2 regions of the Clavibacter nebraskensis NCPPB 2581 genome follow, and region 2 is predicted to be linked to the other one. Evidence: predicted binding sites of a transcription regulator. Region 2 holds the regulator's gene; the other holds the start of a gene.
What was found. The regulator HrcA, encoded in region 2, represses chaperone genes, less so after heat shock. The targets are predictions, from matches to a motif close to TTNGCACTCGNNNNNNNCGAGTGCNAA.
Positions count from the first base shown of each region.

Region 1 (4,405 bases), 560 kb from region 2:
CCGGAGCGCGTACGCGTACCGGGCGCGGATCCTCGAGCTCGACCACTGGGACGTCGACGAGGCGAGCATCCGCCGCACGGTCGACGGCCGGCCCGCCGAGCTCGACGCGACCGACCTCGTGCTCGACCTTCGCGACCGTCTCGGCATCACCGACGAGGTGCTGCCCGTCTACCTCGACGAGATCCAGAGCACGCTCTCGGCCGCCGCGTTCTCCCGCCTCCGCGACGTGCCCGACGCGCGCGGCCTCCTCACGGCGTCGTACGCCGTGGTCGAGTCGACGATGGACGAGGGCCACCCGTGCTTCGTCGCCACCAACGGCCGCATCGGCTTCGACCTCGACGACCACGACCGGTACGCGCCCGAGGCGGGCCAGGACGTGTGCATCCTCTGGTTGGCCGTGCACGAGCGCCTCGCGCGCTTCACCGCGATCGCGGGGCTCGACCGCGAGGCGTTCCTCGACGCGGAGCTCGGCGCGCCCGCCCGCGCCCGCTTCCGCGCGCGCATGGAGGAGCTCGGCGTCGACCCCGCCGCGCGGATCCTCGTGCCGGTGCACCCGTGGCAGTGGGAGAACGTCGTCACGGTGACGTTCGCCGGCCTCGTCGCCCGGCGCGAGATCGTGCTCCTCGGCACGGGCGACGACGAGTACGGCGCGCAGCAGTCCATCCGCACGTGGGCCAACCGCACGAGCCCTCACCGCTGCTACGTGAAGACGTCGCTGTCGATCCTCAACATGGGGTTCACGCGCGGCCTCTCGCCGGCGTACATGGCGGTGACGCCGGCGATCAACGACTGGGTGCACGCGCTCGTCGCGGGAGATGAGGAGTTCGCGCGGCTCGGCTTCGGGATCCTCCGCGAGGTCGCCGCGGTCGGCGTGCGCGACGAGCGGGTCGAGTCCGCTCTGCCGCCCGGCCACTCCCACGGGAAGATGCTGTCCGCGCTCTGGCGCGAGTCGCCCGTGCCCGGCCTCGCGGAGGGCGAGCGGCTGATGAGCATGACGAGCCTCCTGCACGTGGACGCGCACGGCGAGACGGTGCTCGGCGCGCTCATCGACGCGTCCGGCATCGGCGCGGCCGCGTGGATCCGCCGCTGGCTCGACGCCTACCTCGTGCCGCTCGCGCACGCCCTGATCGCGCACGACCTCGCGTTCATGCCGCACGGCGAGAACGTGATCCTCGTGCTCCGCGACCACGTCGTCGTGCGCGTCCTGATGAAGGACATCGCCGAGGAGGTCGCCCTCTTCGACATGGAGCGCGAGCTGCCGGAGGACGTGCGCCGGATCCGCCTCGACATCCCCGAGGAGGAGCGCACCCTCACGGTCTTCACCGACGTGATGGACGGCTTCCTCCGCTTCGCCGCCGCGCTCCTCGAGGACCGCGACGACCTCGGCGCCGACGGCCTGTGGCGTGTGGCCGCCGAGGCGCTCGCCGACCACGAGCGCGCGCACCCGGAGCTCGCGGAGCGCATCGCGCGGTTCGATCTCTTCGCGCCGTCGTTCGACCGCTCGTGCCTCAACCGGCTGCAGCTGCGCGACAACCGGCGGATGGTCGATCTGCAGGCGCCGGTCATGCAGATCCACGGGTCGCTGCGGAACCCGCTCGCGATCCACCGGGGGCTGCGGCCGCGCATCGGCTGACGCTCCTCGCCCGGACGCACGAGGAGCCGCCGCCCGCGGATGCGGACGACGGCTCCTCGAAGTGCCGGTAGGGATCAGCTCGCCGCGTGCGCGCCCTGCTCCACCGTCAGCGTGCGGCCCTCCTGGCCCTGCGGCTCGTCGGACGTGACCGCGATCTTGCGCGGCTTCGCCCGCTCGCTCACGGGGATGGTGACGCTCAGCACGCCGTTGGCGTAGTGCGCCGAGATGCGCTCGGTGTCGATGCCCTGGCCGAGCGTCAGCTGGCGGAGGAACGTGCCGGCCACGCGCTCGCGGGTGAGCCACCGGACGTTCTGGTCGCCGGCGAGGGTGCGCTCGGCGCGGATGGTCAGCAGCTGGCCGTCCACGTCGATGTCGACCGAGCCCGGGTCGATGCCCGGGAGGTCGGCGGCCAGCACGTAGGTGTCGCCCTCGCGGTGCAGGTCGATGGGCATCGGGCGGTTCGCCTGGCGGGTCTCGGCCAGCGCGCCCATGGCGCGGTCCAGCTCGCGGAACGGATCGAAGGTCATGTTCATGCTCGACTCCTCTGATGATCTGTGGGGTTGAGCCCCCTCGGCTCAACTACGGCGAGATTAGCACTCGGTCCCGGGGAGTGCCAAGCCGTTCGCCGAGGGCGAATGCGGCTCTCACCACCTCTTCAGGAGCGCCGGCGGAGGTCGCGCTCCATGCGCCCGATGAGCGTCCAGACGGCGCTCGACAGGTCCGGGTGCTCCAGCGCGATGCCGCGCAGCAGCCGGTACTCGAAGCGCGCGACGACGCCCGGCTCGGTCTCCGGGTGGTGCACGCGGGCGAGCTCCTCCGCCATCCCGTCGGCCTCGAGCGCGTCCTGGCGGAGGGTCGCGACCACGTGCTCGTCCACGGTGGGCAGCTGCGGGATCACCTCCCACGGGTCGTCGCCGTTCCGGCAGCGGTGCTCGATCACGGCGTCCAGCTCGTCGCGGGCCTCCTGGCGCAGCACCTCGAGGCTGGCGGGGAAGCGGGCGTGCACGGGCGGATCCTCTCGGGCGGCGGGCCGCTCGGAGGCGGGTCCCTTCACGCTACGTCATGCCCTGGAGCACGCCCGACGGGGTGTCCGGATGCCGTCGGTAGCCTGGAGGACCGCGACCCAGGAGGATCCATGACCGACCACGCCCGCCCCGTCGCCCTCGTCACGGGAGCCACCCGCGGCATCGGCCGCGCCGTCGCCCAGGACCTCGGCCGCACCCACCGCGTGATCGTGCACGGCCGCGACCGCGACGCCGTCGACGCGCTCGCCGCCTCGCTCCCCGACGCGGTCGGCTGGGCCGCCGACCTCGCCGCGGGCGGGCTCGCGGACCTCGTGCCCAAACTCGACCGCCTCGACGTGCTCGTGCACTCCGCCGGCGTGATCGGCGGCGACGCCGTCGCGACCACGCCCGTCGATGAGTGGCGCCGCGTGTTCGAGGTCAACGTCTTCGCGGTCGCCGAGGTCACGCGCGCGCTCCTGCCCGCGCTCCGGGCGGCGCAGGGGCAGGTCGTGCTCGTGAACTCCGGATCCGGCTTCACGGCCAACCCCACGGGCGGCGTCTACGCGGGATCCAAGTTCGCCCTCCGCGCGCTCGGCGACGCCCTGCGCGAGGAGGAGCGCCCGCACGGCGTGCGTGTCTCGAGCGTGCACCCGGGCCGCGTCGCCACCGACATGCAGCGCGAGCTCCGTGCCAAGGAGGGCGGCGAGTACGACGAGACGCGCTACCTCGAGCCCGCCTCCGTGGCGCGCGCCGTGCGCCTCGTGGTCGACCAGACGCGCGACGGCACGCTCGAGTCGGTGTCGCTGCGGCCGTTCGGGGGCTGATCCGCGTCAGGGCGGCCGCACGGCCTGCCTGAGGATCCGGATGCGCATATGTGAAGATCATCTTTGGACAAGACGATCTTTTAGAGATACGATCTCGGCATGACCTCATCCACCCCGAACCGCGACCGCGACAGCGCCGGTCCTGACGTCGACGCGTCGGGCATCGACTGGGGCTCCGGCGGCATCGAGACGCAGTTCGGCTGGTCCATCCAGGCCGTCTACCAGGGGTTCGTGCGCACCGCGCAGACCGCCGTGGCCGACGTGCCGGGCGGACCGCGCGGGTACCAGGTGCTCGTCGCGATCACCACGGAGGAGCCGACGTCGCAGCTCGCGCTCGCGCAGCGCCTCGGCATCGACAAGACGCAGATGACCTACGTGATCGACGCGCTCGCCGAGCGCGGGCACGTCGAGCGGCAGCCGCACCCGAGCGACCGGCGGATCCGCCAGGTCGTGGCCACGGACGCCGGCCGGGCGCTCCTCGACTCGGCCCGCGTGGCCCTCCACGACGTGGAGGAGTCCCTGATGCGCGACCTCGCCGCCGACGAGCGGACGGCCCTCCGGCGGCTCCTCGCCCGCGTCGCGCTCGGCCTGGGCGCGCCCGCGGGCCCCGCCGCCGAGCACGCGGACGCGGAGCGCCTCGAGCAGCCCGTCGCCGCCCCCCACCGTTCGCGCCGCCCGGCGCGCCGCACCCACCCCCAGATGGAGAACCCGCATGAGCACCTCGACCCCCGCATCCGCACCCGGTCCTGTCGTCGTGGCCGGCGCCACCGGCGACATCGGCCGCCGCATCGTCCGCGAGCTCCTCGCCCGGGACGCCCGAGTCCGCGTCCTCACCCGGCCCGGCAGCACCGCGGCGACCGAGGCGTGGGGCGACGACCCGCGCGTGGAGATCGTCGAGGCCGCCTACACCGACCGGGCGGCGCTGATCCGGGCCGTCGCCGGGG
Region 1 is NC_020891.1:2,164,159-2,168,563, reverse strand. Features, by position in the region: gene CMN_RS10190 (GNAT family N-acetyltransferase) at 1-1,633, shown strand, start outside; gene CMN_RS10185 (Hsp20/alpha crystallin family protein) at 1,708-2,166, opposite strand; gene CMN_RS10180 (hypothetical protein) at 2,289-2,639, opposite strand; gene CMN_RS10175 (SDR family oxidoreductase) at 2,769-3,461, shown strand; partial or broken gene CMN_RS15335 (MarR family winged helix-turn-helix transcriptional regulator) at 3,561-3,869, shown strand; gene CMN_RS10165 (NmrA family NAD(P)-binding protein) at 4,174-4,405, shown strand, end outside.
Region 1: a site for HrcA is predicted at 2,224-2,250, ahead of CMN_RS10185 (Hsp20/alpha crystallin family protein). Genes of this name have one in related genera too.

Region 2 (4,405 bases):
CTCGAGCAGGCGATCGCGCAGGAGCCGGACCACCTCTCCGCCTACGCGCTCATCGTCGAGCCGGGGACGAAGCTCGCGCGGCAGATCCGCCGCGGCGAGGTGCCCGAGCCCGACGAGGACCTCCAGGCCGACATGTACGAGCTCGCCGACCGCCTCCTGGGCGAGGCCGGCTACGAGTGGTACGAGGTGAGCAACTGGGCGCGCGGCGGCCGTCACAGCCGCCACAACCTCGCCTACTGGCAGGGGCACGACTGGTGGGGCGTCGGCCCCGGCGCGCATAGCCACGTGGGCGGCGTCCGCTGGTGGAACGTCAAGCACCCGGCCGCGTACGCCGACCGCGTGCTCGCGGGCGCGTCGCCCGGCGCGGGACGCGAGTCGCTCGACGAGGCGACGCGCGAGGTGGAGCGCGTGCTCCTCGGCGCCCGCATCCGCGACGGGCTGGCCATCCCGACGCTCTCGACGGAGGGCCGGCGCCAGGTCGCCGGTCTCATCGCGGACGGCCTGGTGGACCCGCGTGCCGCGCTGTCCGGCACGCTCGTGCTCACGCTGCAGGGGCGCCTGCTGGCGGACGCCGTCGTGCGCCGGCTGCTCGAGGACTAGGCCGCGGCCGGGGCGTCAGAGGACGACCGCGCCCACCTCGTCGCCGGCCTCGCGCTCGGCGTCGCTGCGCTCCACGCAGAACTCGTTGCCGTTGGGATCCGCGAGCACCACCCAGCCGCTGCCGTCCGCGTTCCGCCGGTCGGCGACGAGCGACGCCCCCAGCCCCAGCACGCGGTCGACCTCCTCGTCGCGCGTGCGGTCGTCGGGCGCGAGGTCGAGGTGGAGCCGGTTCTTCGCGGTCTTGGGGGTCTCGGCCCGCTGCAGGATGATCCCGAGCCCCGAGACGGGGTCGCCGAGCCATGCCACGTCCTCGCCGGGGAGGTTCGGCTCGTCCGGGTCCTCCGCGAAGCCCGTCACGCCGGCCCAGAAGAGGGAGAGCGCGTGCGGGTCCCCGCAGTCGATGGCGACGTGCCGGATCCGGGCGCTCATGGGCGACCGCCTACTTGATCCACCGGATGTTGAGCGGGTAGCGGTACGGCCGCCCGGCCTGCACGCGCGTGCCGCCGATGATCGCGAACACGATGTTGACCACGACCACCGCGAAGATCACGAGGCCGAGGAGGAGGTTGAGGATGATCCCGAGGAAGGGGATGACGAGGAACACCGCCTGCAGCACGTTGAGGGCGACGAGCGCGCCGGCGACGTTGATGGTCCAGTTGGTCGCCTCCTTGCCCTCCTGGTCCGTGAACCGGCCGCGCTCGCGGAAGACGAGCCAGACGATGAACGACGGCACGATGAGGATCGCGAGGAAGTGCGTGAGCGACGCCCAGAGGCGGTCCTCGCTCGGCGTGAGCGGAGCGGGCGCGCCGTACGGGTGGGGATCGGGTGCGGACATCGCGGAGAGCCTCTCGGTGCCGGGCGACGACCGGGGATCGGCGGACGCGGACGGATCGTGGGTGGAGCCAGGCAGCACCGGGCTCATCCACGGTACCGCCGACGGCGCGCGCCCGGCAACGCCGAGCACCCGCGGACCCGCGGTACGATTGGCAGTCAGAACCGACGAGTGCCAGGAGGGAGCCGCCATGGTCTCGGAACGCGGACTCGACGTCCTCCGGGTGATCGTGCAGGACTACGTGTCCTCGCGGGAGCCCGTGGGCTCCAAGTCCATCGTCGAGCGCCACGCCTTCGGCGTCTCGGCCGCCACCATCCGCAACGACATGGCCCTCCTCGAGGAGGAGGAGCTCATCGCCGCGCCGCACACCTCGTCCGGGCGCGTGCCGACGGACAAGGGGTACCGCCTCTTCGTCGACCAGCTCGCCGACGTGCGCCCGCTGACGCCCGCGCAGCGCCAGGCGATCCACGTGTTCCTCGGCGAGTCCGTCGACCTCGACGACGTGCTCGCACGCACCGTCCGCCTCCTCGCGCAGCTCACCAACCAGGTCGCGCTCGTGCAGTACCCGTCGCTCGCGACGAGCCACGTGAAGCACGTCGAGCTCGTGGCGCTGTCCACCACGCGCGTGCTCACCGTGCTCATCACCGACACGGGGCGCGTCGAGCAGCGCGTCGTCGAGCTCGCGGGCGACTCGGACGACGCGTTCCTGGCGGTCATGCGCACGCGGATCAACCAGGCCGTCGGCGGGCTCGGGCTCGCCGAGGCGGCGGCTCGGCTCGAGACCCTGTCCGACGAGGTCGAGCCCGGCCAGCGCGCCGCGGCGTCCGTGCTCGCGGGCACGCTCGTGGAGCAGGTGCTCGCCAACCAGCAGGAGCGCCTGCTCCTGGCGGGGTCCGCGAACCTCGCCCGCACCGAGCGCGACTTCCCCGGCAGCATCTCGCCCGTCCTCGAGGCCATCGAGGAGCAGGTGGTGCTCCTGCGCCTGCTCGGCGAGATGGAGGCCGACCAGCACGGCGTCTCGGTGAGCATCGGCCGGGAGAACGCCCCGTTCGGCCTCGGCGAGACCAGCGTGCTCACCAGCGGCTACAGCTCGTCCGGCGGGGTGCTCGCGCGCCTCGGCGTGCTGGGCCCGACCCGGATGGACTACTCCACCAACATGGCGTCGGTGCGCGCGGTCGCGCGCTACCTCTCGCGCCTGCTCGAGGAGCGGTGACGGCCCCGCGCCGACGCACCGCCCCCTGTTCCCACGACCATCACCACCGAAGGGCCCGACGTGGCTGACCACTACGAAGTACTCGGCGTGAGCCGCGAGGCGACGCCCGAGGAGATCAAGAAGGCGTACCGCAAGCAGGCGCGCCAGCTCCACCCGGACGTCAACGACGCCCCCGACGCCGCCGAGCGGTTCAAGCTCGTCACGCACGCGTACGACGTGCTGTCGGATCCGCAGCAGCGCCAGCAGTACGACCTGGGCCCGCAGGCCGGGTTCGGCGGCCAGGGCGGCCAGGGCTTCGGCGGGTTCGGCGACATCTTCGAGACGTTCTTCGGCGGCCAGCAGGGCGGCGGCGGACGCGGCCCGCGGTCCCGCCAGGAGCGCGGCCAGGACGCGCTGCTGCGCGTCGAGGTCGAGCTCGAGGAGGTCATCTTCGGCGTGCACCGCGACCTCGAGGTCGACACCGCGGTCGTGTGCGACACGTGCCACGGATCCTGCGCGCAGCCCGGAACGAGCGCCGTCACGTGCGACATCTGCCGCGGCTCCGGCAGCATCCAGCGCCAGGTGCGCTCGCTCCTCGGCAACGTCATGACCTCGAGCCCGTGCGGCACCTGCCGCGGCTACGGCACCGTCATCCCGCACCCGTGCCCCACCTGCCAGGGCCAGGGCCGCGTCCGCGCGCGCCGCACCGTGCCGGTCGACATCCCGGCCGGAGTCGACACGGGCCTCCGCCTGCAGATGCCGGGCTCCGGCGAGGTCGGACTCGCTGGCGGCCCCAACGGCGACCTCTACCTCGAGATCAAGGTCAAGCACCACGAGGTGTTCAGCCGCAACGGTGACGACCTCCTCGCGACCGTCGAGGTGAGCATGGTCGACGCCATCCTCGGCAGCGACGCGCACATCGAGGCGCTCGACGGCGACGTCGACCTGGAGCTGCGCCCCGGGATCCAGAGCGCCGAGATCATCACGGTGCGCGGCCGAGGCGTCACGAAGCTCCGCGGCTCCGGGCGCGGCGACCTCAAGATCGGCATCCAGGTGGTCACGCCGCAGAAGCTCGACCACAAGGAGCGCGACCTCATCCAGCAGTTCGCGCGCCGCAACAAGGCGCCCGCGCCGCACCTCGCGCACTTCCAGCAGGGTCTGTTCCAGAAGCTCCGCGACCGCTTCCTCAACGTCTGACCGTGGCGCACTTCCACCTCGCGGACGACCTCGACGCGGCCGACCTCGCCGTCGGCCGCGTCGTCGCGCTCGGGCCGCAGGAGTCGCGGCACGCCGTGACGGTGAGCCGGGTGCGCGCGGGGGAGGGCCTGCTCGTCGGCGACGGGCGGGGCACCATCGCGTCCTGCGTCGTCACGACGGCGGATCCGCAGCGGCTCGAGCTCCGCGTGGAGTCCGTCGAGGCGCACCCCGATCCCTCGCCGCCCGTCGTGCTCGTGCAGGCGCTGGCGAAGGGCGACCGCGACGAGCTCGCCGTGCAGGCCGCGACCGAGCTGGGCGTCGACGCGGTGATCCCGTGGCAGGCGCAGCGCTCGGTCTCCCGCTGGGAGGGCGCCAAGGTCGCCAAGGGCCGGGAGCGCTGGCGCGCGATCGTCCGCGAGGCCGTGAAGCAGTCCATCCGGCCCCGCCTGCCCGAGGTGGAGACGCTCGCGACGACGAAGGACCTCGTGCGCATGGCGGCGACCGCACGCGTGCTCGTGCTCGACCCGACGGCCGAGGCGCGGCTGTCGCGGCTCGACCTGGCCACGGCCGACGGCGACGCCGCG
Region 2 is NC_020891.1:1,603,376-1,607,780, forward strand. Features, by position in the region: gene hemW (radical SAM family heme chaperone HemW) at 1-600, shown strand, start outside; gene CMN_RS07565 (VOC family protein) at 616-1,029, opposite strand; gene CMN_RS07570 (DUF4870 domain-containing protein) at 1,040-1,435, opposite strand; gene hrcA (heat-inducible transcriptional repressor HrcA) at 1,623-2,645, shown strand; gene dnaJ (molecular chaperone DnaJ) at 2,706-3,821, shown strand; gene CMN_RS07585 (16S rRNA (uracil(1498)-N(3))-methyltransferase) at 3,824-4,405, shown strand, end outside.